One region of the Catenulispora sp. GAS73 genome, then DNA from elsewhere that is predicted to be linked to it. Evidence: riboswitches for the same ligand, from Rfam matches in the RefSeq annotation. Region 1 holds a riboswitch; the other holds the start of a gene.
What was found. Region 1 has a riboswitch for ZMP and ZTP ahead of glyA (serine hydroxymethyltransferase). Riboswitches for the same ligand answer to the same signal wherever they lie in the genome.
Positions count from the first base shown of each region.

Region 2: linked by a shared signal. The riboswitch ahead of ABH935_RS37020 (bifunctional 5,10-methylenetetrahydrofolate dehydrogenase/5,10-methenyltetrahydrofolate cyclohydrolase) and the one ahead of glyA (serine hydroxymethyltransferase) in region 1 are both predicted to bind ZMP and ZTP.

Region 1 covers NZ_JBGCCM010000049.1:37,524-40,920, reverse strand. The annotation lists gene ABH935_RS45275 (pirin family protein) at 1-561, shown strand, start outside; gene glyA (serine hydroxymethyltransferase) at 607-1,875, opposite strand; ZMP/ZTP riboswitch at 1,904-2,033, opposite strand; gene ABH935_RS45265 (class I SAM-dependent RNA methyltransferase) at 2,036-3,397, opposite strand, start outside.
Region 2 covers NZ_JBGCCM010000031.1:54,041-57,437, forward strand. The annotation lists gene ABH935_RS37010 (N,N-dimethylformamidase beta subunit family domain-containing protein) at 1-489, shown strand, start outside; gene ABH935_RS37015 (geranylgeranyl reductase family protein) at 713-2,032, shown strand; ZMP/ZTP riboswitch at 2,065-2,150, shown strand; gene ABH935_RS37020 (bifunctional 5,10-methylenetetrahydrofolate dehydrogenase/5,10-methenyltetrahydrofolate cyclohydrolase) at 2,177-3,013, shown strand; gene ABH935_RS37025 (PQQ-binding-like beta-propeller repeat protein) at 3,086-3,397, opposite strand, start outside.

The DNA.
Region 1 (3,397 bases):
CCGCGGGAGCACCGCGACACCGCCCCGCACTTCGAGCAGCACCGGGACCTCCCGGTCTACGAACTCCCCGGTCTGCGCGCGCTGGTCTTCCTCGGGACGCTGGACGACGTCACCTCCCCGGCGACCACCTACTCCCCGATCGTCGGCGCCGACATCACCGTCAACCCCGGCGCGTCGGCGACGATCCCGCTGACCCACTACCACGAGCACGCGGTGATGGTCATCGACGGGGACCTCACGGTGGCCGACTCTGACACCGAGACCGACGTCCCGCCCGGGCCGCTCCTCTACCTCGGCACGGGACGCAGTGAGCTGACGCTCACCAGTCGCGCCGGCGCACACCTGATCCTGCTGGGCGGCGAGCCGTTCCGCGAGGACATCGTCATGTGGTGGAACTTCGTGGGGCGTACTCATGAAGACATCGAGGAAGCCCGCAATGACTGGGAGAAGCGCAACCTGGAACGCTTCCCGGACATCGCAGGGCACGCAGTCGAGGAGCGCATCCCCGCGCCGCCTCTGCCGGGCATCCGCCTCAAGCCACGCAGTCGCCCATCCCGCTGAAACGCTAAGGGGCGCCCACAGAAGTGAGCGCCCCTTAGTCCGACATCAGACCGCTGCCCAACCCGGCATCGGGTACTGCGCCATCAACTCCCGCACCTGCCCGGCGATCCGCGGGTACGCCTCGGTGTCGCCCTTGGCCGCGGCCTCCACGGTCTCGTCCATCCACTGCGCGACCTGCCCCATCTGCTCCGGCTTGAGCCCGCGCGTGGTGATCGCGGCGGCGCCGAGCCGGATGCCCGAGGGGTCGAAGGGCTTGCGCGGGTCGAACGGCACCGAGTTGTAGTTCAGCTCGATCCCGGCCGCGTCCAGCGCCTTGGCGGCCACCTTGCCGGTGACGCCCTTGGGCGTCAGGTCGGCCAGGATCAGGTGGTTGTCCGTGCCGCCGGAGACCAGGTCCCAGCCGCGCTCGGTGAGCCCGGCGGCCAGCGCCTTGGCGTTGGCCACGACGGTCGCCGCGTAGGTCTTGAACTCCGGCTGCGCGGCCTCCTTGAGCGCCACCGCGATGCCGGCCGTGGTGTGGTTGTGCGGGCCGCCCTGCAGGCCGGGGAACACGGCCTTGTCGATCGGTGTCGCGTACTCCTCGGTGGTCAGGATCATCGCGCCGCGCGGACCGCGCAGGGTCTTGTGCGTGGTCGTGGTGATGACGTCCGCGTAGCCCACCGGCGAGGGGTGCGCGCCGCCGGCGACCAGGCCCGCGATGTGCGCGATGTCGGAGACCAGGATCGCGCCGATCTCCTTGGCGATCTCGGCGAAGGCCGGGAAGTCGATGGTGCGCGGGATCGCGGTGCCGCCGCAGAAGATCAGCTTCGGGCGCTCCTTCAGGGCCAGGTCGCGGACCTCGTTCATGTCCACGATGCCGGTCTCGCGGGAGACCCCGTAGGCCACCGGGTTGAACCACTTGCCGGTCACCGACACCGGCGAGCCGTGCGTGAGGTGGCCGCCGGCGGCCAGGCCGGCCCCCATGAAGGTGTCGCCGGGCTTGAGGAACGCCAGGTACACCGCGAGGTTCGCCGGCGAGCCGGAGTACGGCTGCACGTTGGCGTGGGCCACGCCGAACAGCTCCTTGGCCCGCTCGATCGCGATGTTCTCGATCGGGTCGATGAACTGCTGGCCCTCGTAGTAGCGGCGGCCGGCGTAGCCCTCCGAGTACTTGTTGGTCAGGACCGTGCCGGAAGCCTCCAGAACCGCGGCGGAGACGTAGTTCTCCGACGCGATCATGCGGATCTTCTCGTACTGGCGGCGCGCTTCGTCCTCGATCAGACCGGCGATCTGCGGGTCTTCCTGGGCGAGCTCGGGAATGGCGGGCGAGTGCATGTGATGCCTCCTCGGGCGTCATCGTCCGGAAGGACACCCAGGCGCGCGGTGCCCGCTACATCGATCGCTTCCCGGTGGTCGCTTCCACCTCCACACACTCCGCTCCGGAGACATCCCCGGAGAAAAGCGTGCGTTCTGCGCCAGTCGCGATGGGTAGATGCTATCGCTGCGCGGGTTCCAAGAGCGCCACGCATTCCACATGCCGAGTCATGGGGAACAGATCGAAGGCCCGCAGGTTCGTCAACTCATACCCGGCCTCCGCGAAGTACGCGACGTCCCGCGCCAGGGCGGCCGGGTCACAGGCCACGTAGGCCACGGCGCGCGGCGCCAGAGCGGCGATCCGGGCGCAGACCTCGCGTCCGGCACCGGCGCGCGGCGGGTCCAGGACCACGAGGTCGGCGCGGTCCGGCGCGTAGCTGTCGTCGGCGAGGACCTCGTCCACGGAGCCTTCCACGAGGTCCACCCACGGGAACTCCGTGCTCTCCTCTTCGTCCTCCACGAACCCGAGATTGTGCGCGGCGTCCTTGACCGCCTGCCGGTCCAGCTCCACGGCCAGCACGGTGCCGTCCTCGCCGACCGCCTCCGCCAGCGGCACCGCGAACAAGCCGACACCGCAATAGAGGTCCAACGCGGACTCGCCCGCGCGCGGCTTCAGGAAGTCCAGGACCGCTTCGGTCAGGACGTCCGGGGCCGCCGGGTGCACCTGCCAGAAACCGCTTCCGCTGACCCGCCAGGTGCGGCCCTCTGCGACCTCGCGCACATAAGGACGTCCATGGATGCGCTGCACACCGGAGATGTGCGTGTTCCTGGAGACGCCCCGCAGCACCGACACCTTTACGTCAGCATCCACATAGGGCATCTGCTCGCCGCGCTTCGGCGTGACCACCAGAGCCCGGTCCGCGGAGCCGGTCGCGGCGATCACCTCGACCGTCTCCATACCCGGCCAGCTCCTCTGCAGAGCGCCGACCTCGTCCACGCCGGAGGACGCAATAGCGCACTCCTCTACAGGGACCACCTCATGCGAACGGTGCTTGCGGAATCCCAGACTCCCCTCGGGGTCCACCGCGAACTGCACCCGGGTCCGCCAGCCGAACGGCGAGGCGACCTCCTCGACAACCACCTCGCGGTCCAGCTTCGCCAGCCGCCGCAGCTGCTCGGCGACGATCTCGCCCTTGATCCGCAGCTGCGCCTCGTAGCTCGCGTGCTGCCAGTCGCAGCCGCCGCACATCCCCGGCCCCGCGTACTCGCACGGCGCCTCCACGCGGTCCTCGGAGGCCTCCAGCACCTCCACGGCGTCGGCGCGCCAGAACGAGTCCTTGGAGTCCCCCTCGGTCACCTCCGCGACCACCCGCTCGCCGGGCAACGCGTGCCGCACGAACACCGCACGCCCCTCGTGCCGCGCCACGCAGAAACCGCCGTGCCCGGGCGCCCCGACCTCGACCTCGATCCGGGTCCCGACCGCGTCGCCGGGGCCGCGCTCCGCGGTGGCGCGGCGGGCGCCGCCAGAGCCTCCGGAACGGCG
Region 2 (3,397 bases), on a different contig from region 1:
CCGCGGCCGGAGAACGTGCTGACCGGCGTCTACTACGAGTGCAACCCGGCGAACGCGAACATGGTCGTCTACGACCCGACGTCCTGGCTCCTGGCCGGCACGAACGCGCACGCGGGGGAGTCGTTCAAGGGGCTGATCGGCGTGGAGTACGACCGGGTGGTGTCGGACTCCTCGACCCCGCACCCGATCGAGGCGCTGACGCACTCGCCGATCACCTGCCAGGGCAAGGCCTCCTACGCGGACTCGGCGTACTACACGGTGCCCTCGGGCGCCGGCGTCTTCGCGAGCGGCACGATGCGCTGGAACTGCGCGCTGGTCAGCGGCGGCTGCACGGACAAGATGGACGCCGCCGCGCACACCTTCGCGCAGCAGGTGACGGCCAACATGCTGCTGGCCTTCGCCGCCGGCCCGGCCGGCCAGGCGCACCCGGCGGTGGACAACACGGCGAAGTTCAAGCCGGCGCCGAGCCGGGGCGGGGTCGCGCCGTAGCGGGTGAGCTCGGCGTGCGGTGCCACCATTCGGGTGCGCGCGATGCATGATCGCGATGCCTGCTCGTGCCGGATGCTTGCCCGGCTCGCCGTGGCGCCGGCTGAGATCGTCCGACGCCGTCCACTTTGTCGGCGCCCAGGTCGGCGTCTGTTAGCGCCCCATCACGCTGCACCGCGCCGCATCGCCCGGCCTGAGCGCGGCGCCCGACTGGCCTGCGCTTAGAATCGGGCGGGTGACCGCGCAAACCTCTTCCACCGCTCCGAGCGAGGCCGTGCCCTCGGAGAACGTCGCCGACGTCATCGTGGTCGGGGCCGGGCCCTCGGGCTCGGCGACGGCCCACCATCTGGCCAGCACCGGCCTGGACGTCCTGCTGCTGGAGAAGTCCCAGTTCCCGCGGGAGAAGGTGTGTGGCGACGGCCTGACGCCGCGCGCGGTGAAGTCGCTCGTGAGGATGGGTGTCGACACGTCCGAGGAGGCCGGCTGGCTGCACAACAAGGGCCTGCGGATCATCGGCGGCGGGATGCGGCTGGAGATGTCGTGGCCGGAGCTGGCCGCCTACCCGAACTACGGGCTGGTGCGGCCGCGCGCCGACTTCGACCAGATCCTGGCCCGGCAGGCGCAGAAGACCGGGGCCCGGCTGCACGAGAACACGAACGTCACCGGACCGGTGGTGGACCCGCGCAGCAACCGGGTGATCGGCGTGACCGCGCGCATCACCGACGCCGACGGCGCCAAGCGCGACACCGCCTTCCACGCCCCGCTGATCGTCGCCGCCGACGGCAACTCCACCCGGCTCTCGATCGCGCTGGGCCTGCACAAGCGCGACGACCGGCCGATGGGTGTCGCCTACCGCACCTACTACAAGTCGCCGCGCACCAACGACGACTACCTCGAATCCTGGCTGGAGCTCTGGGACGGCACGCGCCTGCTCCCCGGCTACGGCTGGGTGTTCGGCATGGGCGACGGCACCTCCAACGTGGGCCTGGGCATCCTGAACACCACCAAGTCCTTCCGCAACGTCAAGTACCCGGACCTGCTGCGCGCCTGGCTGAAGAACACCCCCGAGGAGTGGGGCTTCAACGAGGAGAACCGTACCGAGCCGATCCGCGGCGCCGCGCTCCCGATGGGCTTCAACCGCCAGCCGCACTACACCCGCGGCGTGCTGCTGGTCGGCGACGCCGGCGGCATGGTGAACCCGTTCAACGGCGAGGGCATCGCCTACGCGATGGAGTCCGGCGAGCTGGCCGCGGACGTGATCGCGCAGGCCCTGGCGCGCCCCTCCGGCCCGGAGCGCGAGCTCGCGCTGTCGGCGTACCCGCGGGTGCTGAAGGAGACCTACGGCGGCTACTACACGCTGGGCCGGCTGTTCGTGAGCCTGATCGGCAATCCGAAGGTGATGCGCCTGGCCACCCAGCGCGGCCTGTCGCACCCGATGCTGATGCGCTTCACGCTGAAGATGCTCGCCAACCTCACCGACCCCAAGGGCGGCGACGCGATGGACCGCATCATCAACGCGATGGCGAAGATCGCGCCGGACGCGTAGGGCTCGCGTCGGCCGGCTTTTCAATTAGAGTGCTGTCGGGCCGTGACTGGCGCTGAGGTGGGACACCACCGGGGAGCGGCCTGACACCGTGTCTTTGCCGTGCGCCTGGGCGACTTCGTGACAAGCCGCCCAGGAGGCGCGCTCATGCTCATGGATGGAACCGCCGCGGCCCGGCGCATCGTCGACCAGGCCGCGGCCGACGCGGCCGCCCTGACCGCCAACGGCGTGACGCCGTGCCTGGCGACGGTGCTCGTCGGCTCGGACCCGGCGTCGGTGACCTACGTCCGGATGAAGCAGAACCGCAGTGCGAAGGCCGGGATCGGCTCCTGGCACGTGGAACTGCCGGACACCATCACCACCGGCACCCTCGTCGCCGCGCTCACCGAACTGTCGCAGGACCCGGACGTGCACGGCATCCTGCTCCAGCACCCGGTCCCGCCGCACATCGACGAGCGCGCCGCCTTCGAGGCCATCGACCCGGCCAAGGACGTGGACGGCGTGACGATGCACTCCTTCGCCGCGATGGCCTTCGGCGAGCCCGGCTTCGTCTCGGCCACCCCCGGCGGGATCCTGCGCCTGCTCGACGAGTACGAGGTCGACCCGGCCGGCAAGCACGCGGTGGTGGTCGGCCGCAGCCCGATCCTGGGCAAGCCGGTGGGCATGATGCTGCTGGCCCGGGACGCGACGGTGACCTACTGCCACTCGCGCACTGCCGACCTGGCCTCCTACACCCGGCAGGCGGACATCCTGGTCGCCGCCGTCGGCAGGCCGAGGTTCATCACCGGCGCCGACATCAAGCCCGGCGCCGTCGTCATCGACGCCGGCTACAACCCGGGCAACGTCGGCGACGTCGACTTCGACAGCGCGGTGGAGAAGGCGAGCCTGATCACGCCGGTGCCCGGCGGCGTCGGGCCGATGACGATCGCGGTGCTGCTGGAGCAGACCGTGGAGGCGGCGCGGCGGCAGCTCACGCGGCGCTGACTGACGGGGCCCTGACTGATGGGGCGCTGACTGACGGGGCGCTGGCTTTACGGCGCGACCTCGGGTCGAAGGCTATGGCGTCGCACTGATGACCGCGACGCCTGTCACCGTCCCGAGGAACAGCCTGTCCCCGACGACGGCCGGCGTGGCGAAATGCGGCAACGCCCCGGTCGACACCTGTCGCGTCGTCTGTCCGGTCGCCGGATCGAGCGCGTGAAGCACCCCGGCGTCGTAGTCGGTGACCCAGATCCGGTTGCCGACCACGACCGGCTGTCCGTTGCTGTGCGCCGCATGCCAGAGCTGCGTCGCCTGGCTCCCGATCCGGAACGCGCGCGTGCCGTCCGCGCACGGCAGGTACACCACGTCGCCCTGCACCGCTGCCGC